DNA from 4 places in the Sporosarcina beigongshangi genome. Region 3 is predicted to be linked to each of the others. Evidence: riboswitches for the same ligand, from Rfam matches in the RefSeq annotation. Region 3 holds a riboswitch; each other region holds the start of a gene.
The links. A riboswitch is a leader RNA that binds a small molecule or an ion and turns the genes downstream of it on or off. The one in region 3 is predicted to bind thiamine pyrophosphate.
Positions count from the first base shown of each region.

Region 1: another riboswitch for thiamine pyrophosphate. It lies ahead of R2B77_RS08120 (ABC transporter substrate-binding protein); the one in region 3 lies ahead of thiT (energy-coupled thiamine transporter ThiT).
Region 2: another riboswitch for thiamine pyrophosphate. It lies ahead of tenA (thiaminase II); the one in region 3 lies ahead of thiT (energy-coupled thiamine transporter ThiT).
Region 4: another riboswitch for thiamine pyrophosphate. It lies ahead of tenA (thiaminase II); the one in region 3 lies ahead of thiT (energy-coupled thiamine transporter ThiT).

Region 1 covers NZ_JAWLIR010000011.1:26,116-34,246, reverse strand. Annotated here, with positions in the region: gene R2B77_RS08140 (TatD family hydrolase) at 1-570, opposite strand, end outside; gene R2B77_RS08135 (ABC transporter ATP-binding protein) at 551-1,285, opposite strand; gene R2B77_RS08130 (ABC transporter permease) at 1,278-2,051, opposite strand; gene R2B77_RS08125 (thiamine-binding protein) at 2,048-2,338, opposite strand; gene R2B77_RS08120 (ABC transporter substrate-binding protein) at 2,351-3,361, opposite strand; TPP riboswitch at 3,463-3,571, opposite strand; gene nagE (N-acetylglucosamine-specific PTS transporter subunit IIBC) at 3,876-5,324, opposite strand; gene R2B77_RS08110 (PRD domain-containing protein) at 5,391-6,209, opposite strand; gene R2B77_RS08105 (PTS sugar transporter subunit IIA) at 6,394-6,876, opposite strand; gene R2B77_RS08100 (VLRF1 family aeRF1-type release factor) at 7,255-8,049, shown strand.
Region 2 covers NZ_JAWLIR010000008.1:8,207-16,337, forward strand. Annotated here, with positions in the region: gene R2B77_RS05830 (AAA family ATPase) at 1-2,397, opposite strand, end outside; gene R2B77_RS05835 (exonuclease SbcCD subunit D) at 2,394-3,551, opposite strand; TPP riboswitch at 3,701-3,804, shown strand; gene tenA (thiaminase II) at 4,021-4,713, shown strand; gene R2B77_RS05845 (ABC transporter ATP-binding protein) at 4,700-5,449, shown strand; gene R2B77_RS05850 (ABC transporter permease) at 5,446-6,186, shown strand; gene R2B77_RS05855 (ABC transporter substrate-binding protein) at 6,183-7,157, shown strand; gene R2B77_RS05860 (metal ABC transporter substrate-binding protein) at 7,241-8,131, opposite strand, start outside.
Region 3 covers NZ_JAWLIR010000028.1:94,190-102,320, reverse strand. Annotated here, with positions in the region: gene motA (flagellar motor stator protein MotA) at 1-169, opposite strand, end outside; gene R2B77_RS13105 (aminopeptidase) at 368-1,600, shown strand; gene R2B77_RS13100 (beta-class carbonic anhydrase) at 1,934-2,509, shown strand; gene R2B77_RS13095 (GNAT family N-acetyltransferase) at 2,637-3,182, opposite strand; gene R2B77_RS13090 (hypothetical protein) at 3,391-4,125, shown strand; gene thiT (energy-coupled thiamine transporter ThiT) at 4,165-4,725, opposite strand; TPP riboswitch at 4,807-4,909, opposite strand; gene R2B77_RS13080 (DUF4870 domain-containing protein) at 5,017-5,364, shown strand; gene map (type I methionyl aminopeptidase) at 5,647-6,393, shown strand; gene R2B77_RS13065 (DEAD/DEAH box helicase) at 6,450-7,592, opposite strand; gene R2B77_RS13060 (cysteate racemase) at 7,664-8,131, opposite strand, start outside.
Region 4 covers NZ_JAWLIR010000031.1:94,088-102,218, reverse strand. Annotated here, with positions in the region: gene abc-f (ribosomal protection-like ABC-F family protein) at 1-889, shown strand, start outside; gene thiW (energy coupling factor transporter S component ThiW) at 986-1,483, opposite strand; gene thiE (thiamine phosphate synthase) at 1,480-2,163, opposite strand; gene thiD (bifunctional hydroxymethylpyrimidine kinase/phosphomethylpyrimidine kinase) at 2,126-2,962, opposite strand; gene thiM (hydroxyethylthiazole kinase) at 2,959-3,702, opposite strand; gene tenA (thiaminase II) at 3,699-4,388, opposite strand; TPP riboswitch at 4,483-4,589, opposite strand; gene R2B77_RS13885 (choice-of-anchor I family protein) at 4,795-6,996, shown strand; gene R2B77_RS13880 (methyl-accepting chemotaxis protein) at 7,231-8,131, shown strand, end outside.

The DNA of each region.
Region 1 (8,131 bases), on a different contig from region 3:
GGGCGTCACGGATACATAGTAACCATTGCGCATCATCCGCTCGATTGTCGACGGTGCACCCTTGAACCAATGGAAATGGGCCTGCGTCACAGAATGCCGTTCCAATAGATCACATACTATGTCAGCATCTTCGTACACAGCATGGAGCACGATCGGTTTATTCCATATGTTTGCTTGACGGATAAATGCTTCGAGTGCTTCCTCATAGGGCTCAAGCTGTAGGTCAGGATTCTTCTCCTTCAAATAATAGGGGAGTCCGACCTCCCCAATGGCAACCATCCGTTCTTTATGTATGTCCATAAAAGAAAATAGCTCTTGTAGGTCAGCATCTGAAGGTGGTCCCTGCTCGGGATGATAGCCAAAGGCGGGATGGATGCCACAATGAGCTTCCGCAAGCTTGAGATTGTTGATGCTGGAAGCGAGATCCATCGACACATTGATTAAGCCGTTTAGTGTAGAGGATGGATGTTCCAAATCGTCGATAATTGCTCTCTGTCCGGCTATATCATATTGATCAAGATGGATATGTGAATCAATGATTGGCAGTTGATTATTTTCCTCGTAGCTCATTATGGATCTCCCTTTTTAATTGCATAAATGGCTCACTCAACAACATACTTTCCGTCCGTGGTCTTGGAAAAGGAACACTAATTTCCTTTTGGATGGACGCTGGTTTATCGGAAAGAATTAAAATTCGGTCTGATAAATACAGAGCTTCTTCGATATTATGTGTAATAAATACAATCGATTTACGGTATTGCTCCCAAATAGCCAGCAGCCATTCCTGCATTTCAAATCGCGTGAATTCATCGAGTGCAGAGAATGGTTCATCTAAACAGATGATGGACTGCGGGCTGTTAAGACTGCGAATAAAGGCGACGCGCTGCTTCATACCACCGGATAATTGGTGTGGATAGGCTTGTTCATAGCCGCTTAGTCCGGCTTTTTCAATGAGTTCCAATGCAGTTGCAGTGTCTTTTTGTCCCGCAATTTCTGAACTCAGTAATACATTTTCTAAAATCGTTCGCCACGGAAACAACGAAGCATTTTGTGGCATATAGCTAATGTGGCCACGTGAGTTGTTGAGCGTGTTGCCATCTAGCATAATCTCACCGTGATCTGGTGGATACAAGCCACCAATGAGTTGAAATAATGTGCTTTTCCCGCTGCCAGACGGGCCAACAATCGTGACAAATTCGCCTTCATCGACATGAAAGGACACATCTTGTAGCACATGATGATCACCATAAGATTTTGAAATCTGCTGTAACTGTAACTTACCCATTCGATGAATTTCCTCCTTGTCGCTGCCAGCGGAATAGCCATTTTTCAATCCATGCAATGATAGCGAAAAAAGTCAAACTTAGAATCATAATGAGCAAAATGGCAACAAATACGCGATCCGTTTTAAATGAAGAAGAGGCCAGTGTCATATAAACACCGATTCCTTTATTCGCACCGAGCCATTCTGAAATAACAGCCCCCATGACACTATAGGTAGCGGCGATTTTCAGACCAGAAAATAGCGAGGGAAGGGCATAGGGCCATTGTAATTTCCAAAAGATTTGTCGATTCGATGCCCCTGTCATTTTCATATAATGCAATAGATCCCGGTCCGTTTGCCGTAAGCCATCCAATGTGGCGATGGTAATTGGGAAAAAGCACACGAGTACAATGATAATCACTTTTGGCAACATACCGAAACCAAACCAGATGACGAGTAAAGGTGCTAAAACAATGATTGGAATGTTTTGCGATAAAATCAGAAGCGGATAAAAGGCTTCCTGTAATACGGGTAGACGGAATAGCAATATAGCGACTGCTAGCCCTACGAGTATGCCAATTGTATAACCGGTAAGAGTGAGACGGATGGTCGATAAGATGTGTCCGGAATAATGCGTCCATCCGTGCATCGCCTCTTGCCATACTTGCGTAGGGACGGGGAGCAGCCATGCTGGAATATCAAATAGGCGACCTGCTATTTCCCATAAGGTAAGTAAAAGGATGATGACCAATAAAGGTCGCCATCCTTTTTTTAATAAGTGGTTCAACGGTATTTCTCCGTCAATTTGTCCATGGAAGCGCCGTCTGGCTTATAAAATATTTTTACTTGTGAAATGATGCTTAGTGAGCCTTTTTCAATCATGCGCTCATTCATTTTTTGGACAATAGCTAGCAACTCCGTCAAGTTACCTTCCATTGTCGTTTCCAGCGGTGATACTTGATAAGGGACACCTGCCTCTTCAATGACTGCAATAGCAGCATCGACGTAGGGAATCACATCTTCGCCATTTGGCGTTTTCGGTATGATTTGAATACTAACGAGTGCGTTTGTCATAATAATTCCTCCTCATTTAGGTAAAAATTCATTGGTAAATGCGTCGTCTGCGATAAATTCACCGTCGAGTAAATTGTTGTCAGTCATCCATTCTGCATAGCCTTGCCAAATTTCAAGTTTTTGTTCACCCCAGCGCGGTGCATCGTCTTGGTATTTTGATGAAATCCATTGTTGACTCGCTTTGACCAGTTCTTCATCGAGATCAGGAACCGCTTTCGATAACATCGATGCCGCTTCATCTGGATTGTCAATGGCAAATTCATAGCCTTGCTTAACTGCCTTGACAAAAGCTCGAACCGTATCTGGGTTGTCACTAATCATTTTTTCACTCGTTGTAATGACAGGCGTATAATAGTCCAGCTTGTCAGAGAAATCTTTTAAATACTGCATGTTCAAGTCAATGCCCCGTAGTTCGGCTTCAATGCCTGTCCATGCATAGTAAATCCATGCGAAGTCAATATCACGTTCGACGGCTGTGAAAAAGTCTGAATTCCCCATGTTGATAATTTCAACCTGATTGATATCAGCCTGTTCTTTGTCCATTAATGAAGAGATGACGGCTTGTTCAACTGGAGCACCCCAGCCACCATATGTTTTACCTTCGTAATCCTTCGGTGATTCAATGCCGGCTTTCTTCAAAGAGGCAAATCCCGACGTATTATGCTGGAGAATCGCCGCGATTGACACGACTGGGATCTCTTGTGCACGCGCTTCTGTAATCGTTTCTTGTGCGCTGATGCCAAATTGTGCTTTTCCTGCTGCGACAAGTTGGTCAGCACCCGCTTCACCTGGAAGCATAATTTCCACGTCAAGCCCTTGTTCTTCAAAAAAGCCTTTTTCCTGTGCAACGTACAAGCCCGTGTGGTTTGTATTGGGCGTCCAATCTAGGACAAATTGGATTTTCTCTAATTCGCCATCTTTCTTCGATTCATTACTCTTATCGGTACCACACGCCGCCAGCAACAAACAAAGCATGACGAACAACAAAACTTTTCTCAAACCTATTCCTCCTCTTGGATTCATAGCAATTACGAGTGAACGGTTGCCCAAGGAACACAAAATACATCTCTTTTGAACACAAAAATGCGTTCTCCGGGCAACCGAAGAACGCATAAACAATAGACATGGCTAATGAGTATGTTCCCTCCGCTGGTGTCAACCAGATCAGGTTCTAAGGGTCTATACTTCCAAAGTATATCTCAACCAGTTCGACTGGTCCCCCCACATAATTGTAACTGTATGAATTTTTTATGATTAGTACATCTACTACTCTGCCACATCCGTGTGAATGAAGCAAGTCCAAACTTATAGAGTAGGGGATAAGTCGTAGCATCTCTCTATGTAAGTCGCGGCACTGCCGGGAAAATCCCCAGTCGGATTATGCGTCGTATTGTTTTCCACCTTCCGTCGAAAGTGCCCCCTACGCGGGACAGAGAAGTGCCGCCCCTCTGTGATTAGTAGTATAGTCATTTATGCTAGACAATATACTTGGGAATAGAAAAAAGACCGAGCACGGAGCTCGGTCTTTTCATATACCTTATTTACGCATCTTTTTAATTTCATCAGCTACAAACTGTACGCTTGTGCCAACAATAACTTGAATACTTTGTGATCCGACAACGTTGATGCCAGGTACACCAGTAGTTTTAATTTTGCTTTGATCAACTTTATTCATATCTTTTACTTCGATACGTAAGCGTGTTGCACAATGATCGACAGAAGTAACGTTAGCGTCTCCGCCTAGACCATCATAAATTGTAGCAGCCATGCCTGAGAATTTATTGCCTCCTGCTGCAACAGCTGCGCCGTCTCCATCTTGAATATTCTCATCATCTTCACGACCAGGAGTTTTCAGGTTGAATTTGACGATTAAGAAACGGAAAATCACATAGTAGATAACTGCAAACACTAAACCTTGAACGATTAACATGAAAGGTTGGTTGGCAATAGGTATTTTTAAACTCAAGACAAAGTCGACCAAACCAGCGCTGAAACCGAATCCGGCTGTCCATTGGAACGAAGCAGCGATGAATAGAGATAGACCTGTTAAAGCAGCATGCACTACATAAAGTGCAGGTGCTAAGAACATAAATGCAAATTCGATTGGTTCAGTAACACCTGTGAAGAATGCAGCAAAACCTGCTGCTAGCATTAATGATGCAGTTTGTTTTTTACGTTTTGTTTTAGCGGTATGATACATGGCAAGAGCAGCGGCCGGTAGACCAAACATCATAATAGGGAAGTAACCTGCTTGGTACATACCAGTAATACCTTTTGTACCATTACTAGCCCAGAAGTTAGGGATATCATTAATACCTGCAACGTCAAACCAGAAAACAGAGTTCAAAGCATGGTGTAAACCAGTTGGGATCAATAGACGGTTGAAGAAACCATATAGACCCGCACCAACAGCGCCAAGTCCACTAATTGCTTCACCGAAGTTAACCAATCCAGTATAAACAACTGGCCAGATAAAGAATAGTGCTGCAGAAGCAACTAGCATAGAAGCAGCTGTCATAATCGGAACTAATCGTTTACCACTAAAGAACGCCAATGCGGTTGGCAATTGAACATGACTAAAGCGATTGTACATAGCAGCAGCGATAAGACCAGAAAGAATACCGATAAATTGGTTAGCAATTTTTCCGAAGGCAGCATTTACTTCGGTAGGATCAATACCAAGCAGCATAGCTACAGTGTCAGTTGCTAGCAGTGTTGTGACAACTAGGAAACCGACTAAACCACTTAATGCGGCAGAGCCATCCTTATCCTTGGACATCCCAAGCGCGACACCGACGGCAAATAGGATAGACATATTGTCAATAATCGAGCTACCAGCCTTAATTAAGAAAGCGGCTGCTACGTTGCCAGAACCCCAACCAGTAGGGTCAATCCAGTACCCAATACCCATCAAAATAGCAGCTGCAGGTAATACAGCCACCGGTAGCATTAAAGAGCTTCCCAGCCTTTGAAAATATTTCATCATGATAAATCCACCCCTGTTTCTTGTTTTTTAAAATCGGAAAATAAAATATGATGACAAATCATGTTGCTACGGTTTTCGCAACCGTTCAATATGCAGTGCGATATAGCCTAATTCTTGTTCAGGTAAATCAACTTCATGTTCAGCGACTAATTCCTTCGCGACTTCGACTGCACAATTATAGGAAAGGGGAAACTTCTTTTTAATCATCACAAGCATTTCCTCATCCATTGTGTGCACGCCATAATTATTCATTCTTGCTAAGGTAAAGCGGAGATGCGTGATAAGACGATGGTAGGAAATGTCATCCTCTTCAATCGTAATCGTTAAATGCTTCTTGATTGACTGAACCATGTCTCGGATAATCGTTGTCTGCCGGACGGTATCGTGTAAATCACCTCCTTGTGGCTTCATCGTATGGATGTGTAGCGCAATAAAAGCCGCTTCGTCTTCAGGCATTTCTACCTGGCATTTCTCTTTTATATGTTGGATTGCCCAAAGACCAATTTCAAATTCTCTTCTGTAAAGGATTTTGATTTCATGTAATAGCTTATTATTTAAATGAATACCGTCCCTTACCCTTTCAATTGCAAAGGATAGGTGATCCGTTAAGACGATATGAATATGTTCGTTTAACTTGGTACCCATATGATCTTCTGCGTATGTAATGATTTCCTCAGAGATGGTAAAATGCTCTTCCGGAATTCGACTCAGCAGTTGCTGGAGCTTATCATTTTCTCTCATAACAAATATTTTTTCGATTTTGTCAGGGCTGACGATATCATTACGCTTTTTATTGAAAGCGATACCAGCACCAATCGCAATTTTTTCACGCTCACCGTCAAGGACGACAACAGCGTTATTATTGAGAATTTTTTTTACCTTCAACTGAAGGACACCTCCTCATTTAGTAGATTTACCTACGTTTGGCAAATCATTTAATACTGAAAACGAAGCTTCAACTACAGAAGTCTAGTCCTTTAGTAAGAAAGGCGGACCTTCAAACTAGGTACCCAACTTAATGAATCATCAAACTTCTGCTGAATGAAGCTAAGCTTTCAGTGGAAGTGTGTTATTTATTAGAAACAGTCATTACTAAGGTTTTCCCAGCAATGCCATCTTTCGTATGAGTGCATTGTATAGCCTTTTCACTGCTATTCGTAATGATAATTGGTGTGACAATACTTGTCGCATGTTCACGGATATAGTCTAAATCGACTTCGATAAGCGGTTGTGCAAGTGAAACGTTGTCACCAGTTTCTACTAAAGCTTTAAATCCCTTTCCTTGCAAAGTGACCGTTTCCAACCCGATGTGAATTAAAATTTCTGTACCATCACTTGTTCGGAGTCCGATTGCATGTTTCGAGTCAGAGATTAAAACGACTGTACCTTCAACAGGTGAGCGGAAAGTACCTTCAGTAGGAATGACAGCAACACCTTCACCCATCATTTTTTGACTGAATACTGGGTCGGGCACTTGGTCGAGTGGGATGATTTCTCCGTTAACGGGTGCGAAAATCTCTAATTTACGTTTTTTGAATAGGCCTGATAGCATGACTATTAACTCCTTTATAGTTGTGGGTATGAAGAATCAAAGGATCCACAGTTCATTATATTTTATCAATGAGAAATACAGAACATAAAAAGGCATGGGGTAACTGCGAAAGATAATTAAACCTTTCTCTGTTTACCACCATGCCTGATCGTATCAGTAACATGTGATCCGCTATTGAACTTCTAATTCGATAGTAGCACTTACATTTGGAAAATGCAATAGATGGATGAACTTTTTTTCGAAATCGTAAGTTTGTCGCACTATTTTATTCGAAAAACATTGCGGTAACAACAGATGTATTTTGTAGTTCCTTAGGCTTGAATTGAGCGATTAAGGGGCATGCTTGTATCGTGGAAAACTGAAGGAGGTATAGCACTGATGTCAATTAATAAAGAATTACAGGCCCTGAAAGAATTTAAGGGTACAAGTCGTTGTGTGTTAAGTGCATATGTCAATACGAATCCAGCCGATCCAGATCAGCTAAAAGGAGCATGGAGAATCCATTTAAAAAGTGGTTTGAAGCGAATCGAAGAATATATAACTGCTTCTAAGGACGACAATGAACTGAAGGCGTTTAAAGTAGTGAAGGAAAAAGTTATGAAAGAAATCGAGGATCATCAGAATGAATTACACAAAGGCGTCGTGATTTTTGCTTCAGAAAATCCTCGTTTGTGGTCGGTTCACTATGTACAGGTGCATGTACGAACGAGCTTTCATTGGGAGGATCATCCAGTAGTTGAAGAGATGGAATATATGTATAAGGCGTATCCAGAAGCCGGAATTGTCTTACCAAGTTTTGGGGAAGTACGTATACTAGATACGGCAATGGGCTTTTTGAATGATGAACTGATTTATGATTTCGAGCCAAATCTTCAGGGATGGGGTGATCGGAAGAAAGTGACAAAAGATGATCATCCTTCAATTGGAAGTAGTAAAGTAGACCAATTAGAACCTCGATTAAAAGAAAATTTGGGTCGCTTCTATAAAGGAATGGGTGAGATTGTGGATAAATTAAAGAAAGAACGTGGCTGGAAAGAGATTCATGTAGCTGGAGAAGCAGAATTGGCAAATGCCTTTGCTGAAATTTTGCGTGAAAAACCAGCAAGTTGTATTCACAAAAACCTAAACAACAGCAAGCCTTATGAAGTGCTGCATCAAATTTTTGAAAAATAATTATGTTCATCAAAAACTAACTTTCTCATTTTGTGAGGGGGTTAGTTTTTATTCTATCTGAAAATAGTTAAGGCATCCATGA
Region 2 (8,131 bases), on a different contig from region 3:
CCCGCTAATATCAATCTTTTCTTTCCCATCTAGTAATGCCGAAAGCTCTTTTACAGCCTCACGTACAGCATAAAATTGTTGCTTAAAGTCCTCAATCTCAGATTTTAACATTGCAATTGACACTTCATCCATTTTCGCTTCTTGATAAGCTTGCACCGTTGGAAATTCTGATTTTTGTAGAGCCTCTACAAATCGTTGCTCTGCAGTATGCAGTTTTTCTTCCACTTCATCAAGTGCCTGTTTCGCATGAACTTCAGCAGATTTACTAGTTGTTAGACGTTCTCTTCCTTCTTCACGACGTTTCTGAATCGTTTCCCATGCATTATCTAATGTTCTTTTTTGTTGCGTTAAGGCGGCAATACGTTGCTCAAGTATGTCTAGTTCTCGAATTTCTTCTGGAATCGCATTCAATATCTGCTCAAAAAGGGCATGTTCTTTTTCATAGGTAGCTTGGCATTCAAACACTGCACGTTCGATAATTGCCTTATTTTGCATCAATTCCTCTGCTATTTTGCTCTGCTGTGCTAGCTTGTCCTTCAATTGGCTTAGTTCCTGTCGCGTCGTACGAAGTAACATAACTTCCTCTTCCAACTGCTTTTTAAGTGTATGCAATTTGCTGTTTTCAGCTTCAACCTGCTCCACATCAACATCAATTTTGACAAGCTCACTCTTTTTCACGATTACTTGCTTGAAAGAACTATCATAATTCGCTACCGCTGTCCGGTACTTACTCTCGATGCGCGCCAAATTGTCGTTTGCCTTTTCAAGTTCTTCCTTCGTAACCTCAACCTCACCACGATGCGCTTTCTGTGGATGATCTCCACTTCCACATACAGGGCAAGCTTCTCCGTCATGAAGCGTCGCTGCTAATGTTGCCGCTTCGTTCATAAGCCAATCTTGCGCTAGTGTTTCGTATTCTTTTTTACTGTCCTGATAAAAGGCTTCCTGTTTATTTCGCTCGTTGGCAAATGTAGACGTTTGTGCTGCCAATCCAATAAATTCATCGACAATCCGGCATTTTTCGATTGTAACTGCTAGTAATTCAACTTGATCATCAAATACAATTAGCTTCTTTTCTAATTGCTCTATCTGATTTTTGAAGGCATTTACTTTTTCTATTTCAGTGGCTGATTTTTCATTTGTTGTCTGCAAGCTTGCCTGGCGTGTCTGCCATTCTTTTTTTAGAAGAACAAGCGCCTCTTTTTTAGATGCCAGCTCTGCAACTTTCGGCAATGCATCCTGTAACCGAATCAAGCTCTCCGCCAATTTTTCCCGCTCAGTTTTTTTTCCTTCTTCTATTATATAGCGGGTTTCAATCTCTTCTACTTCTTTTGCAATCAGTTGAACACTGTGAACAGCTTTTTCAAGTTGCCCTGTTTTAGTGCCAACCTCCTTCTGAAGCTCTACAAATTGCCTTTCTAATTGTTCAACCGCCACTGCCCGCTCCGCATCCCCAAGTCGCTTCGCTTCTTTTTCCAAAAATGGGACCTTATTCGATAGATCTGTGTAGAGCGCTTGTCTTTTGGCCAACTCCTCGAATCGCTCATTTACTCCTTTGGCTGCATGGTACTTTTCAAGCATCTCTGCATGTTGTTGGACAGCCGTGTCATAATGATGTTTATCGACTACTATTTTTTCATCATAAAATAATTGCTCCGTCCTCAATGCGCTCATCACTTGATGATCATTAAAGTTATCATTGGCCAATACATTAAAAATAGCAGAATCGCGCTGTGGTAATAATGATGGGATTTGCTTAATCAGTCCATCTTTTTGTTGCTTTTCGCTGATTAGTTTAGCTTGTGCCTCATCTTTCTTACCCTTCAACTTGTCTACAACTTCACGATAGGGTTCTGTTCTAAATATTTTCCGCATAATTGTTTCTTTATTTTCTGTATCTGATGTTAAAAATTTTCGAAACTCCCCTTGTGGCAACATGACAATCTGGCTAAATTGAGCCTGTGTAAAACCAATTAGTTCTTCAGCTTTCTTATCGATTTCAGACACAATTTGCCGATCGACAATCGGGACTTCTCCGTCAGCTGTCACTTCATAAAACTCATAACGGGCAGCCGTTTTCGTTTTATTACCTTGTTTGACATACGGAATTTGACGCAGTATGCGATACGTTCGGTTCTGAATATCAAACAACAACTCAACTGTTGTCGGTACAGCATCGTCCGCAAAGTCACTACGCATCGCTCCACTATCCGTCCTGTCTTCACCACTCGCTTGTCCATATAAAGCAAAGCAAATCCCATCAAAAATCGTCGTTTTCCCAGCACCCGTTGCACCTGAAATTACGAACAATCGATTATCTTCTAACTCCCTAAAATCGACGATTTCCGTCCCTTTATACGGTCCAAATGCCGTCATCGTTAATTGGATAGGTCTCATTTCTCAAGCCCCTCCTTATGCATAACTTCGTGAAGCACTTGCGCAAACAAGGTCTCCGTCTCTGTATCTGCGGCTTCGCCCTTCATTTCCTCGTAAAATGCTTTAAATAGAGCAACGTCATCCTGTTTCTCATGTTCAATTCGGGATTCATCCTCTGTCTTTCTTCTTGGGATATGAATTTTTCTTTCTATATGCATAGCATTTGGATAAACCGACCGTATTTTTTCCATTGGGAATAAAACCGGCGTGTCATCTAACAATTTAACAAAGACAAAATCATCACTGATTGGATGCAATAAAATATCCCCCATCGTGCCTTCGACTGTCCTCATATCATGCTGAGGTATTAGCTCCCGTTTTTCAACCGTCACTTGACCTTGTGCATCAAGTTCAACAATGAAAAAACCTTTGTTGTGATGTTCCTCAGAAATTGAATATTTCATAGGTGAGCCCGCATAACGAATCGTTTCATTCAGCACAAAATGCGCCTGATGCAAGTGACCTAGTGCTGTATAATGAAACAGCTCGAATAACTGCGCTGAAACATATTCTGCACCACCAATGGCTAATGGCCGTTCCGAATCGCTCGTATTCGCTTCACTTTCTCCGTGTGAAGTGACAAATGCATGTCCTACAAAAACATGACGTGTATCTTTTTGCAAGTTTTCTTGAATTCCTTCTATTACTTTTTTCATCGCATCGTTATGATTCGAAATCTCTTCATCACCGTGAAGATGCTTCACAACAGACGGGTCTGCAAACGGCACTAGATGGAAATGAACTTCGCCGTGTTCATCTGATAAAATGACTGGCTCAATGTGCTTCGTCATTTGACCAGCAATATGATATCCGTTGGCCCGCATCAATCCACTTCCAAAATTGAGGCGGCCTGGACTATCATGGTTTCCACCAATGGCCAAAACAGGTATCTTCAGTTCCATAATAATTTTTTCCAGTACTTCATCCAATAGTGCAACCGCTTCTGTTGGGGGTACCGCGCGATCATACAAATCACCCGCAATCACGATAGCGTCCGGTTGCTCTTCCTTTATTGCCTCAATAAATTGATCAAGCACATAGCGCTGACCGCCCGTCATATAGACTCCTTGAACAAGCTTGCCCAAATGCCAGTCTGCTGTATGAAAAAATTTCAATTTCATGTCCCCTTTCAATGCTCTTTTCTACTACTTTACAGGACTGAGACGTAAAAATGAATTCCTTCCCCCTTTCCTCCTATTTCCAAACTAGTAGTTGACCTTATAGTCTAGGTATGCTTATAATAGGGCAAATCCAATTGCATAAGATTCACCGCTAGGGGTGCTCGAACAGAGCTGAGAGAGGCATGTGCCTTAACCCTTATAACTTGAACTGGTTAATACCAGCGTAAGGAAGAGGTGCTGACATAATTCTGCCGGTCTGTTTTCCGGATAGCTTTGACTGTCTACAACCCACTTCTTCAAGGAGTGGGTTTTTCACTTTATTCTTCCGAATAAAGTGAAAGCCTCCGGCGGATGCCACAGATTTTCAGAGGAATTTATCGAGAAAGCTCGATAAAAATTTGGGCTCAAATACGCCAAGGCGAATTTGAGTGTTTAGATTAAAATTTTAGGGAGTGTTTTAGTTATGAAATTCACTGACCGCTTGCTTGAAAAGACATTACCAATTTGGAGACAGAATCATAGTCACCCATTTGTCCAAGGAATAGGCGATGGGACACTCGATCCGGATAAATTCAGATTTTACATGGTGCAAGATTACTTGTATTTAATTGATTATGCAAAAGTATTTGCTATTGGGGCTGTGAAAGCGGATGACTTGGAAACGATGGGTAAGTTTGCAGCACTCCTCGATGGTACACTCAACACCGAAATGGCATTACATCGGGGCTATGCAGAACGCTTTGGGATCTCTGAACAAGAACTTGAAACAGCTAAGCCCTCGCCAATTGTTCTTGCTTATACGCACTACATGCTGCATGTTTGTCAAAATGGGACAACTGCTGAAGTGATTGCGGCATTGTTGCCTTGTGCATGGAGTTACTGGGAAATTGGTAAGGAACTAAACGCCATTCCAGGCGCTGCTGATCATCCTTTATACGGGGATTGGGTGCGTATGTATGCATCAGAGGAATTCGGAGAATTGGCTAGTTGGTGTATCGATTTGATGGATAAAGCGGTGGCTGGAAAACCAGAACATGAATTACTGAAGCTGGAAGAAATCTTCCTTAATACGACGCGCTTTGAATACATGTTTTGGGATATGGCCAATGACAAACAGATGTGGCCAGGGTCGGAAACCTTACATGCTGGCGTTTAACAAGGTTTCATTCGGCTATCCATCCGGTAGCATGATTCTCGATGGGCTGAGCCTTACGATTCATCCTGGGGAATTTATTTCGATTGTTGGAGTTAGTGGTTCCGGAAAAAGCACAATTTTCCGCCTCGTTACCGGATTAGAAGAACCGTCCACTGGCTCCATTTCACTTGCTGGAGAGACAAACGGAAATCGACTCGGCAAGGTAGGCTATATGCCACAGCAAGATTTGCTTCTACCATGGCGGACGATTGCAGATAACGCCTGTCTGCCTCTTGAAATAACAGGGATGACTAAGCACACGGCACGTGAACAAGTACTGCCTTTATTAGAAGAATTCGGTCTTGCTGGAACAGAGAACAGCTTTCCTGCTGAACTTTCAGGTGGCATGAAACAGCGCGTTGCTTTTCTACGTGCCGTCCTTTCCGGTAGCCCCCTTCTATTGTTGGATGAGCCGTTTTCAGCACTCGATGCGATTACACGGCTATCCATGCAGGAATGGTTAATTGGCCAATGGAAAAAAAGACAAGCTACCGTGTTATTCATTACCCATGATGTCGAAGAAGCCTTATTTCTATCTGATCGTATTTTTTTATTAAAAAATAAACCGGTCACTTCAATCGAAGAAATCGACATCCCGCTTGTAAGACGGCGAATGAGAAGTGATAGTCATCACCCGGAAATGATTGCGTTGAAAGAGCAGTTGCTTTGTCAGCTACGAAGCGAGGTCCGCGCATGAGAAACACCTCTTCCCTTCTCATTATTGTCTTGTTCGCCGGTGTTTGGGAGCTTGGTGCACGGCTATTCAATAAACCGTTCATCCTACCTTCACCTAGTCAAATTGCTGTTCGATTTTGGGAGCTGAAGGACGTTCTTTTACTGAAACATTTGCCTATCACCTTGCTAACGATTGTCATTGGACTCATTATGTCGATTAGTTTAGGCGTTGCTATTGCTGTCTGGATGTCTGCCAATTCGAATGTTCGTAAGGCACTCTATCCAATTTTGATAGCATCCCAAATGATTCCCATTATTGCGTTGGCACCTATTTTTGTCTTATGGTTCGGTTATACCATTTGGAGTAAAGTTGCCGTCACCGTGCTAATCACTTTTTTCCCGATTACCGTCAATACATTTGACGGACTATCTTCCGGAACAAAAGACATGCACGAACTTTTTTTAACGATGGGTGCTACGAAAAAAGATATTTTCTTGAAATATTCCGTACCAACCGCACTGCCGCACTTCTTTTCAGGCTTGAAAGTCGCTGTAACACTCAGCGTAATTGGTGCAGCTATCGGAGAATGGCTTGGTGCACAAGCGGGGCTCGGATACTTTAGCCGTCGAATGATGACGCAATTTGATGGTGCCGCCGTGTTTGCACCCATTGTAGTACTAACTGTCGTCGGAATTGTTTTATTTAGTAGCGTGACATATATGGAAAATCGTCTGTTAAAATGGAGGTCAAAAAGTTGAAGAAGATTACATTATCATTAACGAGCATCGCATTAATTCTACTACTTTGCGCATGCAATCAAAATGAAACGAAAAAAGTGAGCATTATGCTCGATTGGTACCCAAATGCTGTGCATAGTTTCCTCTATGTTGCTGAGGAAAAAGGCTATTTTGAAGACGAAGGAATTGAGCTTGATATTCAGTTCCCTGCAAACCCAACTGATCCTATCAATCTTGCTGCTGCAGGAAAAGTGACGCTTGGGATTACCTATCAGCCTGATGTCATTATTGCGCGGTCCGAACAAGACATTGGTGTCAAATCGATCGGGGTCCTTGTTCGTTCTCCACTGAATCATGTCGCATTCTTAAAAGAAAGCGGTATCGAATCACCAAAGGACTTGGAAGGTAAAAACGTCGGCTATACAGGTATTCCCTTAAATGAAGCAATGCTACAAACGATGATGAATGTTGACGGTGCTGACTATAGCAAAGTGAATATGGTCGACGTTGGTTTCGAACTGAATTCTTCATTGATTGCAAAGAAAGCGGACGCCGTCATCGGTGCGTATATAAATCATGAAGTACCCTTGCTCGAATATGAAGGATTCCCTACAGGCTATATCGACCCGACAGACTTCGGCGTGCCATCATTTTACGAGCTTGTCATCGTGACAAGTGACGACACATGGAAGAAAGAACAACAGAACATTGAAGCATTTTGGCGCGCAGTTGGCAAAGCTTTCATCGATATGGAAAATGATCCGGAAGAAGCGTTATCTATCTTGCTAAAACATCAAGATGAAGCCAACTTCCCACTCGTCGAAGAGGTAGAAAGAAAATCCCTGTCCGTACTGCTTCCAAAAATGAAGTCGCCTAGTGCATTTGGCGAACAAGACGAAGAGATATGGAAAGTAACTGCCGAATGGATGAAGGCAACGGGTTTATTGGAAAAAGAAGCAAACCTAGAAGGTATCTATGTCAATATGAAATAAGAACAGAACTCGCTATAAGTATGCAAGACACTAACAAAAGAGTCATGCGTCTATCAGAAGATGATGCATGACTCTTTTGTTTTTTATTTTCCTAATCCATCGGCAATCATATCAGCATTCCATTTTATCATCTTGATGTATGTGTCTCCATCACTACCAGCTTTCCCTAATGAATCCGTAAATATTTTACCGTGGATTGGTACTCCTGTTTCTCTCGATACCATCTCCATACTTCGCGGATCAACACTAGATTCCAAGAAAAGCGATGGAACACCACCCTCCTTCACTATACGAATGATGCTTTTCAGCTGCTCTGGAGTCCCTTCACTATGTGAATTGATTTCCCAAATATAAGCTGCTTGGAAGTCGTAGGCAGCCGAGAAATATTTGAATGCCCCTTCACTCGTTACAAGTATGCGTTTGTCTTCAGGAATCGCATGCATCATTCCAAGAATTTCTTCATGAAGTTCCTTCAGTTCAGCAATATATTTGTCTGCATTTTCATCATAATCATCCGCGTGAGCAGGATCGTTCTTCTTCAATGCCTCACGAATATTTTCAACATATTGGATACCATTCCGAACATCGAGCCAAGCATGTGGATCCTCTTCATTCTTATGTTCATCCGAACTAAGCAGCATCGGCTCGACACCTTCACTGACACGGACAACATTATCATCTGTAACTGATTTGCCGGCAGTTTCAATCATTTCATTAAACCAAGCATTTCCTTCTTCCAAGTTCAAACCATTATAAAATATAACATCCGCATCCGTTGTCAATACAAGATCCTCAGGGAGTGGGTCATAATTATGTGGATCTGAGCCTATGGGTGCTAAACTATGCACCTCTACATAATCTCCTCCAACATTTTTCACCATATCATAGATAATTGAATAGGTCGTAACAATTTCCAACTTTTCATTTTGTTCTTTTGGTGGAGTCTCCCCTTGGCTACATGCGGATACCAAAGC
Region 3 (8,131 bases):
TAATCTCATTCATCGGGAATGCAATAACAACTGCTGCGATTGTCCCGAAAATGATAATGAGAATAGCTGCTACGTTCAGCAAGTTATCCGGTGTAACACCCTTTAGCGTCATCCCCACAAATAGTGCGACAAACCCAAGTATAAGCCCAAAAACCGTCGATAAATCCATATTGTTGAACCTCCAAAAATTCCATTCTTCTTCTTATTTCGGCATCTTTCTTAATTTCTTTAGAGAGACCGACAGAATAAATCTAGGAAATTTAACTTTACTTAGGAAAGTGTCACAACCCGTCAAATAATTTCGACGTTGCAGGCACATCGGGTATATTGGTATTATTAGAAGTGATAAGGAAGGGAGTAATTTCACATGTCAACTTTTGAACAACAATTGTCTCGCTATGCTGAACTCGCAGTGAATGTAGGGGTCAATATTCAGCCAAACCAATACCTTTATATCAGTGCTTCAACCGAAGCAACAGAATTCGTTCGAGTTATTACTAAAAAAGCATATGAAGCAGGAGCACGTCAAGTATTTGTAGACTGGGCTGATGACGTTGTTTCCCGTTTACGTTATGAACAAGCACCTGCCGATTCTTTTGCTGAATTTCCTGAGTGGAAAGTGATGGAACGCGAGCAGCTTGCAGAAAAAGGTGCAGCATTCATGAGCATCGTTTCTCAAAGTCCCGATCTTTTAAAAGGGATTGAAGCTTCACGCATCGCGGATTTCCAAAAAGCGGCTGGGCAAGCCCTCGATAAGTACCGTCAATATGTCCAGTCTGACAAAATTAGCTGGACAGTAATTGCATCACCCTCGGAGGCATGGGCTGCCAAAGTATTCCCGAATCTTCCAGCAGCTGAACAAGTGGATGCATTATGGAACGCTATTTTCAAAGCTGTACGCGCTGACCAAGACAATCCCGTCCAAGCATGGGTTGAGCACGACAACAACTTACATGCAAAAGTGGATTACTTAAATAATAAACGCTTCCGTAAATTGCATTACACAGCACCAGGCACCGATTTAACAGTGGAATTACCTGAAGGCCACTTATGGTGTGGTGCAGGTAGCGTCAACGAAAAAGGACATACTTTTATGGCGAATATGCCTACAGAGGAAGTCTTTACTGTACCGTTGAAAACGGGTGTCAATGGCTATGTTTCCAGTACAAAACCATTAAGCTACGGCGGTAATATTATTGATAACTTTAAAATCACATTTGAAAATGGACGTGTCACAGATGTAACTGCTGAGCAAGGCGAAGAAGTATTGAAACGCCTAATTGATACGGATGAGGGTGCGAAGCATTTAGGTGAAGTTGCGCTCGTCCCACATGCTTCTCCTATCTCTCAATCTGAACTACTGTTCTACAATACACTGTTCGACGAAAATGCATCCAACCACTTTGCGCTCGGAAGTGCCTACGCATTTTGTATTGAGGGCGGTAAAAAAATGTCCCGTGAAGAGCTGATTCAACACGGACTAAACCAAAGTATTACACATGTTGACTTCATGGTCGGCTCAGAAGAAATGGATATTGATGGCGTGTTCGATGATGGATCTACAGAACCAGTATTCCGTTCAGGTAATTGGGCATTCTAAAAAACTTCACAATTAATTCATGATCTATTTTGATTTACTACTTAAAATACAGGCTCTTATACTGTATAATGACAGTTGAGGCTAACTATCATTGCAGAGAGGGGTCTTATACATGGGCTTAATGTTCACAACAGTTATCGGTTTCATGGTCTGTCTTGGTATTTCCGCATTATTTATAATGAGAAGTCTCCAAACAGCTTTCATCGCTACCGATTCAGAAATAATTGATCCAAAACCTGAAACAAAATTTTAAGAGTTGCCAAATAGGCAGCTCTTTTCTTTTTACATCTTATTCTGTAATATAAAACTAAACTAAAACCATTGGAGGTTGCTATGACTATTCTTTCTACGATTCTTGAGTTTAATGAAACATTCGTCATTGAAAAAAAATATGAAGAATATGCGACAACTAAATTCCCAGACAAGCATATTGTTATTTTAACTTGTATGGATACTCGCTTAACCGAATTATTACCTAAAGCGATGAACTTAAAAAATGGTGATGCCAAAATTATTAAAAGTGCCGGTGCGATTGTTAATCATCCCTTTGGTGGAATTATGAGGAGTTTGCTCTTAGCAATCTACGATTTGCAAGCAGACGAGGTATTCATTGTTGGGCATCATGATTGTGGGATGAGCTCCATAGAAACAAGTAGTATTATTGATAAGATGGTTGACCGCGGAATTGATCGTAGTCTTTTTAAAACACTACAATATTCGGGCGTAGACATGAAAGATTGGCTTCACGGCTTTAGTGATGTGACAGAAAGCGTCAGAATGAGTGTCGATATCGTTCGAAATCACCCCTTGATGGATAAAACAGTGCCTATCCATGGGCTTGTTGCTCATCCTGATACAGGTAAACTTGATATAATTGTCGATGGCTACGCTTTCGCCGTACAGAATTAGTCGACTTATTTCCCGGGAAATATACAAAAGTAGAAATAGCATACCTAGACATGACAAGAGCTGATATCTTTTACAGATACCAGCCCTTGATTTTCATTGCCCATTTCCGCAAAATATTCTTACCCCTTCAAAAATCATCTTCAATTATTGCATACATATAATGATCTTCCCAAACACCATTTATGTATAGCAATTTCTGCATGAGACCCTCTTGCAAATAGCCCGCTTTTTCCAATACCTTCATAGATCCGATATTACGCGGTGAAACAAATGCCTCCACTCGATGCAAGGCCAGCTTCTCAAATGCAAAATTAGTAACGAGACTAACCGCTTCTGTACCAAGCCCTCGTCCTGTCTCTCTCTCATCCATCGAATAGCCTACGAAGCCACTTGAAAAAGGCAGTCTTTTAATACTATAAAGGGAGATATGTCCAACAAGTCTACTCGTATCCGAATCAAATATACCGAAGTTATATTCTCTTCTATCTCGCATTTGATAAATCGACTCTCTGATTTTCTCTTTTTGAGTAGCGACCGTAAAATAACTCGCTTCATGACGAGGTTCAAAAACAGACCAATAGTCTTTATTTGCACTTAGTAATTCAGTGAAGAGCTTTGCGTCATCCTCTGTTAATATTCGTAAATAGCACGTTTTACCTTCAAGCAAAATCACTACCCATTCACCCTTCTGCTGTTCTAAATTTTCGTAAAAAAGCTTCTTATAGTATAACATGAAACGAAGGAAGGCGAAATTATTCAATTACACTACTGGGAATTCGGAGAGCTCCCACTGATTGAAGTTAATTTGTGACGGAAACTTCACACTTTCCTTCGCAGGTTCTACCTTTCCTATGTATACTATTCAATAGGAGGATTTGAATATGTATAGAATTATGATTATGACCCTTTCGCTCATTGCCATCATCCTTGTCAATGTAGCAGCAAATAGTATACCTTTTAACGGCAGTACAACAGTGGTCATCGCAAGCAGATTACCAGTGCTTTTCATGCCTGCCGGATATGTCTTCGCATTGTCGGCTATTATTTATACGCTACTAGCATTTTGGCTCTACGGCTTTAAACGCAATAATGCTACTTCCAGCCAATCACTACAGAGCGGGCGAGCTATCCTATTTACAATTAGCTGTCTGCTTAATATTGTCTGGCTTCTGCTTTGGCATTATGGTTTCTTTAATTGGACCATTGTTTTCATGACTTTGTTACTCGTTACATTGCTAGCCCTATATTTCACTTACCCTAAAAAAAACAACCAATTGTTTGGTAGAATTCCGATTGCCATTAACCTTGGTTGGATTTTCATTGCGACCATTGCTAATATCAGTTATGTCCTAACGCTACATGAATGGTCAGGGTGGGGACTCAGTGATCCGTTATGGACAGTCATTTATTTGACCTTCGCTACGGCCATTGCTCTCCATTTTCTATACCACCATGCGGATATAGCCCTAAGTAGTGTATTTATATGGGCATTTATAGGTATTGCAGTGAAAAACGGTGTAGATGAATTATTCGTCTCGGCAGCAGCACTTTTTTTAACTGCGGCAATTGCTGTCGTGATTTTTTTCAAAAGAAAACAACTTACTTCCGTTAAATAGAAAAAACGCCGCTCCTCCTTTGGGAAGAACGGCGTTTTTTCATGTACGCTTTAGCAAACGCGGTGCTTTCATAAATAATAATGAGGCTACAAATGCTGATAAAATGATGGAAGGAATCATATAACTTGCATTATATATGAGCGAATAAAGCCAAACTGGCTGTCCTTCAGGTGCGAATGACGCAAAGAACACGATTCCTCCGATGAAATGAGCAAGGTATCGAAGAAGTCCGCCAATCACCGTACCTACAACGATTGCCTTGATCATCGTTCCATTATTACCTTTCGCTTTGCCACTTAACAGCCAACCGAGGGTAACTGCCGCTACACCAACGAGTGCATAGGCTACAAAATAATCGAGTGCTGCCTGAATCGGGTTAAGAACATAGGCACCCGTTGCAATTTGCAAAACACCAGTAACAAATCCTGTCAATACACCACCAAGAATCCCCCAACGAAATGCCATGACGATAATCGGTAACATCGACAGTGTAACCGATCCACCTTGCGGCATTATTTTAAAACCAATCTGATCCAGTACAAATGATATAGCCCCCAAAATAGCTACTTCGAGTAAAAATTGCAGACGCTTACGATCCAAATGACTTCCTCCTCCTACTAGTTTGTGTAGGATTCCGGGCATAAAAAAAGACATCCCGGATAGAATGGGACATCACAAAATGATGGTTGCCATCCACATCCCTACGCAAGAATAATCTTACAGGTTCGAAGGGTCAGGACAAATTGTCCAATCTCAGCCCAGAAAGGCACCCCTTGTGGTTCAAGTTATTCAATTACATCATTCATTGTATAAGATGGAGGTTCTTTAAGCAAGATAATTAACAAGTATCACAAATAACATATATAGTTAACATATAACGGAGGGATACTCTTGCAAAACAATAAACTATTAGCTTCCTTATGCTATTTCAGCGTTTTTTTTGCTCCTTTACTGTTGCCCGTCATCATTTATTTCATGTCAGATAACCGAGAAATTAAGTTTCATGCAAAACGTTCACTTGTCTCCCATCTCGTCCCGACCATATTACTCATTGCAGGATTTGTTATTTTTTCTTTCTCTATGTTTTCTTTAACAAGTCAAATAAGCGGGATTTCTGGCAACAACTTCAACTTCAGTTTTTGGCAATTAACCCCGTTTATTTTCATGCTGATTTATGGACTTCTATTTGTCATCATCGTCATATGGAATATTATCCAAGGCATTAAGGTGTTAAAATAAGGTTTATCGTACTTGAAACGCGGGAATGGGATACAAAATACTTTTCTTAGGAGAGAATACATTTGAATATCGGAAAATTAATTAAGACAGCCATTAAAATAGCACCCATTGCCTATCCAATTGTACGAAAAATAATGGCAAACAAGAAAACTTCTAATCCAACCACTTCAAAAAAATAATTCACATGCCTGCAATCTCTTTCAAGTTTGCAGGCTTTTTTCTGCGTTATAATATGATATAGTATGTTATAGAAAACCGAACGGCAGAAAGGATTTGTGCAAAATGATTGCAAAAACTGAACAAGATATTGAAGCACTAAAAAAAATCGGCAAGATTGTTGCTGAAATTCGCGAAGCGTTAAAAGAGGCAACTGTCCCGGGTAAAACAACAAAAGAAATTGACGAGCTCGCTGGACGTCTCTTCGAAGAAAAAGGAGCAATTTCCGCACCCATTGACCAATATGATTTTCCTGGCTATACATGCATCAGTGTCAACAATGAAGTGGCGCATGGCATTCCAGGTGCACGCATTATTCAGGACGGAGATCTTGTCAATATCGACGTTTCGGGCTCTTATGGCGGCTTTTTCGCTGATACAGGTATTTCTTTTGTTGTTGGAACACCTGATGATAAAAAACAACAGCTTTGTGATGTTGCCGCAAGTGCCTTTGAGCTTGCGATGACGTATGTGAAGGCGGGTTCCAGTTTGAACCGAATCGGTAAAGCGGTCGAACGTGAGGCAAAAAATCACGGGCTAGCCGTTATTAAAAACTTAACGGGTCACGGCATTGGTAAATCATTACATGAAGAACCACAGCATATTTTGAATTACTATGACCCTTCCGACAAAACGCTTTTGAAAGATGGAATGGTACTGGCAGTTGAGCCCTTCATCTCACAAAAAGCTGAGCATATTATTGAATCAGGAGATGGCTGGACATTCGTTACACCTGATCATTCACTCGTTGCACAAATCGAGCATACGATTATCGTTACTAAAGGTGAACCAATTATTTTGACTAAAATTTAATCCGCAGAAAGGGCTACCCTTTGAATCCGTGTCGATTCAAAAAGTAGCCCTTTTTATTATTTCTTCTTATTATTTCCAACTGTTTTCGAGTTACCTTCTGTCAGTTGACCTTTATACCAAACCTTTTGGACCGTTTTAATGCCTTTTGTTAGCTTACGGTAATCGCGCTCCTCTGCATAGGACAACAGCGTTAGCACTTCTCCGTCTTCTCCTGCACGTCCTGTTCGCCCTGACCGATGTAAGTATTGTTCAATCGTATGGGGCACGTCTACATGGATAACATGCGTCAAACCTTCGATATCCAACCCGCGTGCCGCAAGATCCGTTGCGATTAGCACACGCAACTCCCCTTTTCGGAAGTTTTCCAACGTTTGCTGTCGCTCAAATTTCTTCATTTCTGAATGCAGTACCGCAATCGGGGCCTCATTATACTTGAGCTTCATTTCTTTCATCCGAAGCTGGTCTACATTATTAATAAAAGCTAGGGCTCGAATTCCTTTTAAATGTGAAATCCCCCGTAAAACATCCGTCTTGTCTCGCACATCCGTCTTAGCAAATGAGTGGACCACTTTACCTGATTTCGGCATTTCCTCAGCACTGACTTGAATGTGAATGGGGTCATTCATAAACTTACTAGCAACCACTTCGATTTCTTCTGTAATCGTTGCAGAAACGGCAATTACTTGCCTGTCTGGATTCGCTGCGTCAATCATATTTTTTACAATTACACGGTGATCACGAGATAGAAGTTGATCTCCTTCATCCAACACAATATGACGTATATCATGCATTTTCAATTTCTTCACTTTCACAAGCTCTGCTAACCGACCAGGCGTTCCAACAACGATTGTTGGTTTTTTCTTCAAATGCTCAATTTGGCGTTGCATATTGGCACCACCAATGAGCTGAGTCACAGTAATCGGTGTTCCTTCAACCCATTCTCTAATGACGTTGACAATTTGCATCGACAACTCTTGTGATGGCGTCATAATCAATGCCTGAGTCTGTTTTTTATGACCATCGACTAATTGCAAAATGGGCAAGACGAAAGCCAATGTCTTCCCAGAGCCTGTCGGTGATTCCGCGACGATATCTTTACCTGCCAGTATTTCTGGAATCAGTTTTGTTTGAATCGGCATTTCGTGTTCGAACTTCCATTTTTTCTTGAATGTAGCATCTATATTTTCCAAGAAGGACATGCTTATCCCCACCTTCACTCTAGTCTTCTTAGTGTATCATAATCATCAAGCGTTTTACCTTCAGACCTTTATTACTTTTTAACGGTATGGCCACATCTTTCAATCGCAGTCTCTGCAAGGATTAGCAATGAATCAATGCATTCCTCCCCTAGCCCTAACTCCTGTCGAACAACCGATAATTCCGTGCAACCAAGAATGATTTTATCGCAACCTGCTTCTGCCATCGCACCTTTAATAATCGCCCACTTCTCATGATCAGCTGGTTTCCCAGCCTTCACATCATCATAAATGAGGGACATGACCACTGACTGTATGTGCGCATCGGGTACGATAGGCGTCATCCCGTAACGCTCGCATGCTGACTGATAGACACCCGTTGTAATCGTCCCAGTTGTCCCAAGAATACCAATGCGCTTCGCCCCGCCTTGTGCAGCCCTAGCGGCAGTCTCCCCTATCATATCGATCAGCGGAAGAACCGTACCTTCCTCAATCTGTCCAAAAAATGAGTGCGCTGTATTGCATGGGATGGCGAGGATGTC
Region 4 (8,131 bases), on a different contig from region 3:
AAAGCGGCTGGAAGGAGAATTGGAGAAAAATCGTATCGATAAGCCAGAAGACGAAATTGGCGTGTCTTTTGACGTCAAGGGGCGCAAGAAGAAAGGAAAACGGGTGCTGGAGTTGAAGGGGGTTCGAAAGGTATTTGGGGGGCAGGAATTGTTTGCAGATGTGTCGTTTACAGTTCAGGCTGGTGAGCGTATTGGTCTTATTGGTTCGAATGGTGCCGGGAAATCAACACTATTTCGGATGATACTTGGTGAAGAGGCGTATGATGGAGACTTATGGACAACGGCTGGAATGACGATTGGTTATTTGAGTCAGACGGTGCTGGATTTGCCTGAGGACATGACGATGGCGGAGTATTTTTATGTCGATACGTTTCAGGAACGGGGATTGATTCGCACCAATTTGATGAATCTTGGGTTTACGAAAGAGCATTGGCAATTACCATTGTCGGCGTTAAGTATGGGGGAGCGCGTGAAGGTGAAGCTGATGCAGTTTATCCTTGAAGGAGTAGATGTATTGGTGTTGGATGAGCCGACGAATCATCTGGATTTACCATCGAGGGAAGAACTTGAAAAGACGTTGGAGTCGTTTCCGGGAACGCTGTTGTTTGCCTCACATGACCGTTATTTTACGGAACGGATGGCAGGCGGGTTATTGGTATTTAACAAGGGAACGATACGAAAAGTACCAATGACGTTGGCGGAGTGGCAAGCACGTGGGACTATGGTGCGACCGGAAGAAACGGCGCAGGAGCGATTGCGTCTGGAAACAGAATTACAGGCGGTGCTTGGACAGTTGAGTTTGATGAGGCCGGGGGATAAGAAGTATGTGGAGTTGGATAAGGTTTTTAATGAATTGAGTAGGCGGTTGAGAGAACTACCTGGGAAATAATTTTGGGAAACGATAGATTTCACAAGTAAATATTTACGTTGAGCAAGCAGCCGCCCAGTTATAATGAGGCGGCTGCTTGTTTTTATTGAAATAGATCTACAAAGTATCCCCAATCCTACCGCCAACCCGCGTATGTTGTAACCGTACGACAAGCACTAAACCAAGTGCTGCACCACTGATACTTGATACAAGAAATGGCGGTACAAAAAAGAACGCAGTCATTGTTGTACCCATTAGTATTTTGGCGTAGGGAACGGCAATAAGTGACGCAATGCCGCCGGTCCCGATGACTTCACCGATGGCTGCGAGCCAAGTTTTGCCGAACTGCTTATACAAAATGCCAGCTAGGAAAGCCCCAATCATACCACCTGGAAATGCGAGCAATGAGCCCGTGCCAGTGAGGAGGCGAACGAGCCCGGTCACAAAGGCGATCATGACGGCGGGGATAGGTCCAAGCATAATAGCGGCAACGACATTGACCGCATGTTGAACAGGATAGGCGCGTGCGATGCCTGCTGGGAATGATACGAATGTGGAGCCGGCAACCGCAATGGCAACGAACATCGTCATAATGACCATTTTTCTAGTTGTTATGATGAAAAAACCTCCTTGCTTATCGCAATCTTGAAACGGCGAACTGTGATATAGGGATCAATAGCTGAGGCGATGGCTGAAATAATGGAGACGCCCGAAGCACCTGCTTCTAAGACTGGTTCAAAGTTAGCGACTGTAATGCCGCCAATCCCGACAATCGGCATAGCGGGATAAAGGCTACTCATTTGTTGGATAAGAGCTGTCCCGCTGACGGGTTTTGCGTCTGCTTTGGATGAAGTTATATAGACTGGTCCCATTCCAACATAATCAGCACCCACCTTGATTGCCGCTAACATTTCAGACTCATTGTGCACGGAAACGCCTAGTATTTTATCTTTACCAATCCGCTCCCGTACTATTGCGGCTGTTTCGTCATCCTGTCCGACGTGCACGCCATCTGCATTGATGGCAATTGCCAACTCCACATCATCATTGACGATGAATGGCACATTGTAGTGCTGACAAAGTGTTTGACAGGCTTCAGCAAATGCCCGTTTTTCATTACCAACTAAAGCGTTGTTGCCTTTTTCCCGTAATTGAAAACAAGTTACGCCACCCCGCAGTGCTTCCTCCAATACTTTCAGCGGGTCAGACACCCCGGTATTGACACTGCCCATGATGAAATACAATTGTAGTTGTTGTTTAATCAATGAACACTGCCTCCTTTTTCGCCGCTGCATTCTGTTGTTGATATGCCCAGTGATTGGTGGGTCCATGTCCTGCCGAGCCAAGAGTTAGCCCGTCTGAAATGGCTGCTTGGATAAACCGTTTGGCATCGATAACCGCCTTGGAAATGGGCATGCCTTGCGCAACCCGTGCGGTAATCGCAGCAGAAAAGGTACAGCCAGTGCCATGTGTATTTTGGGTGTAGATCCATTCGGAACGAAGGGCAAGGCGTTCACCATCTGCAGATAACAATAAATCCTCCGCATAGTGAGCCCCTTGTCGATGTCCGCCTTTCATGACAACCGCTCCTGCTCCTAGCTGCAAAATGCGGTTCGCGGCTTCCTCGATATCTTCATCCGATTCGATTGTCATCCCGGCAAGCACTTCCGCTTCTGGAATGTTCGGTGTGATGACAGACGCCATTGGGATTAAAAATGTTTTCAATGCATCGACCGCCTCCTCTAATAAAAGTGAAGCGCCACCTTTCGCTATCATGACAGGGTCGATAATGAGCGTGGGGGAGTCGTATGATTGTAGTGTTTCTGCCACAGCACGGATGATGTCTGCAGAAAACAGCATGCCTGTTTTCACTGCTCCAACATTGAAGTCGTCTAGTACTGCCCGTATTTGTGCGGTCACACCAGCCGCATCAATCGGATAAACACTGTGTACGCCGAGTGTGTTTTGTGCCGTTACAGCTGTCAAGGCAGATGTACCAAAGACGCCTAACTCTTGAAAGGTTTTCAAATCGGCTTGAATGCCTGCGCCGCCCCCACTATCGGAGCCTGCAACTGTTAAAGCGATAGCTGTCATCCGGCTTCACCTCCAAGAGCATTCAAAAACTGAACTTGAAAATCGCCAGGTCCCTCGGATTTTTCAGCCGCCTGTTGTCCAGCTTGTTTATAAAAAGTACATGCAGTTACCACTGCACCTAACTGATTTCCATTGGCGACAGCCAAAAATGCCCCTGCAACGGCACTTAGTAGGCAGCCGCTACCTGTAATTTTGGCCATCAATGGATGCCCGCCTGTAATGTGAAGCGTTTTGTTGCCGTCGGTGACAATATCGACCACGCCAGTAACGGCAACGATACAATGATGCCTATGCGCAACTTCTTCTGCAAGTGCCGTCAAATCTGCCTCACCTTCACCTGCATCGACGCCTTTCGCCTCCCAGTTTGCACCCGCAATCGCCGCCAGCTCACCCGCATTACAGCGGATGAGCGTGACATCGACTTCATCTAAAATCCCTAAAACGGATTCTTTACGAAAAGCGGTCGCTCCCGCACCGACAGGATCGAGGACGATAGGTTTTCCATGCTGATTGGCACTTTTTCCAGCAAGCAGCATCGCTTTTACGGTTTCTCGTTTTAATGTACCGATATTCAGCACGGTACAAGACGAGATGCTAGCGATTTCGGCAGCTTCCTCTACGGCGTCCGCCATGACAGGAGAAGCGCCGAGTGCTAGAAGACCGTTCGCTTGGAAGTTAGCAACGACAATATTTGTGATGCAGTGTATGAGTGGTTGATTGTCCCGTAGTTTTTGTATCATTGGCTTGCCGCCACTTCGTATGAGTGAATGGCCCACTGTTGTTGTGTCCAGGCCATTTCCCAGAACTGCCATTCATAATAGCTACTCTTGCGGAAATGTTCTTTAAGCTGAGTACGTCTTTCAGGTGAAACGGCTTCCGCAAGTTCATTCATCCGAGAAATTTGTTCTTGTACAAGCTCCGCGAACCATTCTGAACCGTATGTTTGAATCCATTTATCGTAAACAGGGTGATTTGGTTTCGCGTCTTTGAGTCTTTCGCCAATTTCATAATACAACCAGTAACACGGTAACAATGCAGCAAGTGTATCCGCCAAATCACCTTCATGAGCTGCACGGTACATATGCGAAACGTATTGATAAGCTGTCGGTGCAGGTTGGAACGTCGAGCGTTCTTCCTCGGTTATTCCTAACATGCCGAAAAAAGACTCATGCAAGGACATTTCTGCACTACACGTCTGCTCCGCATGAGCTGCAAAACGTTGTGTTGTCAATAAATCCTGTGCTTTTACTGCACCAAGCGCCTGGATTTTTGCAAAATGTGATAAATAATAAGAATCCTGTTGCACATAAAACTTGAACACATCTAACGGCAACGTGCCGTCCGCAACTCCTTTGACAAATGGATGGTCAAAACTCCCTTGCCATAACGCATCACATTCTGACCGCACTTCTTCACAAAATGTCATCCTGTCCACTCCCTATATTTCTTATATTGAAAATGAAAAAGCCGCCTCCTGAATTAGCTCAGGAAGCGGCCCACGATGGTTTGGTTCATAAATAAACAGCGCGGTCCCACTTCCCTACGCTGGTATGATCCAGATCAGGTTCCAAGGGTCCGCATATCTATATGCGTCTCAGCCTTTTACAAGACTCCCCTAGTGGCGATAAATATTCGATTTTCATCACAACTATAACATAATTCGGACAATTAGCAAGGTATAAAACGATTGTTTGTCGTTTTGCCACTCCGAATAAAAAGTTACTAAACGCTTCTGGCACCTACGCATGAAAAAACACAATAAATTAATACTAGCTTAATAATAGACAGCTAGAATTGGTGATAGGAAGATAACATATTTGGAGGGCAAACAGATGACAATGAGAAAGAAAATAATTACAGGCATTGCGGCAGCGAGTATTCTTTTTGGTGCAAGTCAGCCACATAATGTATTTGCGGAACAATCGTCTTTATTTCAATATAAAGGGGATGATTTGAAGGTGACGCAAATTGGTCAATATGACAGCACTGTAGGCATTGGCGGTACTGAAATTATGGCTTATGATGAGACACTAAAACGTGCCTTTGTAACAAATGGTGTCGTATCTGGAATTGATATTCTTTCTTTTGAATCATTAACGTCTGGTGAATTTACAAAAGTAAGAGCATTAAAACGCATATTTTTAGCGGAGTTTGGAATTGAAAATGTAACAGATATTACGAGCGTGGCATCACACCCGACAAAAGATTTAGTTGCTGTTTCTGTTGTGAGCAATCCGAAAACAGACCCTGGTTATATTGTTTTTCTATCGAAAGACGGGGCATACATATCGAACGTGCAAGTCGGTTCGTTGCCTGACATGGTGACATTTACACCGGACGGAACAAAGGCCATCGTTGCAAATGAAGGAGAGCCGAGTGATGATTACGCGGTTGATCCGGAAGGTACGATTTCGATCATTGACGTCACGAAAGAACCAAGTGATTTCACAGCAAATACGCTTTCATTTAAAGATGTAGAAATCGATGGAAAAGTTCGAGTGAATTCTAAAGGCACAGTTCTTCAACAATTGGAGCCTGAATATGTAGCGGTTTCAGAAGACAGTAAACTAGCGTATGTATCGATGCAAGAAAATAATGCCATCGCTACAGTTGACCTTGTAGCAGAAAAAATCCTTCATGTGAAAGGGCTTGGGGTGAAGGACCACTCCATTCCTGGGAACGAGCTCGATGGGAAGCGCAATGATGAAACAACAATTGAACGCCTTCCACTTCTAGGTTTTTACATGCCAGATGCCATTGATACGTTTACCTCCGGTGGAAAAACGTATATTTTAACACCTAATGAAGGAGACGCCCGAGATTACGATCCGTATTCTGAAGAGGCGGAAATCGGTGATATCGCTGATAAGATTAAATTGAATGCCAATCATTATAAAGGGTTCACCCAAGAAGAACTCGATCAGTTAGTGGCAGATGGATTATTTGATGAAATGAAGAAAACAAAAATTACACTCGAGCAAGGTATGACTGCAGATGGTTCTTACGAGGCCCTTCATTCGTACGGCGGACGCAGTTTCTCGATCTTTAATGCTGAAACAATGGAGCTCGTTTTTGATAGTGGAAGTGAATTCGAGAAAATTACAGCTGAGGCACTTCCTAAGTTTTTTAATACGGATAACGAGGAAATTGCCTACGACAAACGGAGCTCGGCAAAAGGTCCAGAACCAGAAACTGTTGTCAGTGGAGAAATTGACGGTAAACAGTATGCATTTATCGCTTTGGAGCGAGTGAGCGGAATTATGGTCTATGACCTCGCAAACCCATTGAAACCCGAATTCGTTACATTTATAACAAGTAGGGATTATAGTGGGGATATTAAAGGGGATGTATCACCTGAAGGCTTGCGCTTTATTTCAGCTGATAAGAGCCCTACAGGTCATGCCCTATTAGCGGCGACTCATGAAGTGTCCGGCACTGTCGCAATCTATGAATTTGGCGGAAAAGACATGAACAAATCGAATTTGTTTGAAGATGTTGGAGAGAGCCACTGGGCACATCCATTTATTAATGACCTGTACCAACGCGGAGTTATCAGAGGCAAAACGGAAACGACTTTTGCACCTCAAGAATCCGTAACGCGCGCACAGTTTGCGGTTATGTTAGCAAATGCCCTTGATTTAAAGCCCGCTTCTAATGGTCAACAATTTTCTGATGTTCCAAGCTGGGCGCAGGATGGGGTACAAGCTGTTTTTGAAGCGAAAATTAGTAACGGTAAATCAGAAAGACGATTTGATCCAAGTGCAAAACTTACACGTGAACAAATGGCTGTGATGGCGATAAATGCATATGAATTTGCAACAAAAACAACAGTTCCAGTGGCGGGTAAACAGAACTATAACGATCTAAAAAGCGTGAGTGATTATGTACGTGAAGCTGTTCAAAAAGCATATACGCTAGGGATAATGGAGGGCGAAGGGAATAAGTTCCAACCGAAAGAATCTTCTACGCGTGCACAAGCTGCAAAAGTGATGTCAACTTTGCTGAAGCAAATAGAAAGTGAACCGCAAAAGTAATAGTTAGTGCCTGCCACCCTTCGAACCTACGATGTGGACAGGCACTTTTTTATCTGGATTGATGACTATGCTTTTGGATGAAAGGATAAAGAGGAATTGTGGCAGGGGTGCAAGATATGAAAAGGATTTGTAAAAATTATTTCAAATAGATACTTAGGTCCCTTTTATTCCTCCCGATTTGATATAATTCCTTAGGCCTGAAAAAGCCATGAAAACAGATTGGGGAGAGAAAATATGCGCATCAAGACGCGGCTTATACTTGTGATTTCTATCTTGATTTTATCGATTTCGATTGTGGGGATATTATCTACACGGTCTTTACAAGATAATGTAGAAGGCAATAAGAACCTGAATACGTTGATGGACATGCAAACTATTTCAAAGCATATTCAATATCGACTGGCAGGTCTTTCAAACGATGAAAGAGCTCTGCTAATCACGGGAGATGAAACGTTTGCGGAGCAAATGGAAGAAAAGTCAATGGACATACTCGCTCAATTTGATAAATTAAGTGAGCTATCCAAAACCTCTTTGGATAAAGAGAGAGTTGATGAAATAAAGAGGAATTATGAAACATATTGGTCTCAAAGTCAATCGGTTATCAAGACGTTTGCTACAAGTCCAGATAAAGCGAAAGAAATTCATTTTGGAGAAGAGCGAAGAATTCGCAAAGAAGTGTTAGATCCATCCTTCGAAGGTTTTATTGCAGAATTGGATCAAGAGACAGCCTACGTCGATACGAGTATTCATGATCAATCCAAAGTAAGGTTGGTTATTTTGGTTGTCATTACGGTTGCAGCAATATTGTTTGGCCTAATAGTAGGCGCACTCCTTTTGAGAGCCATTGTCATTCCTTTGCGTCAGTTGAAGGAGCAAATGAATGATATTTCTAACGGTGACGGTGATTTGACAAAGACAATCCATGTGAAAGGTAAAGATGAATTGGGGGAAGTAGCAGGCTCGTTTAACCAATTCCTTGGTTCGTTAAGAGACATGATTATGCAAATTGGCGAATCTTCTCAGCAAGCGGCCGCTTCGTCACAACAGTTCTCGGCGAGTGCAGAAGAAACAAAATTCTCAGCGAATCATATAACGGATCGCCTGCAAACAATCTCTACAAGCATGGATCAGCAAT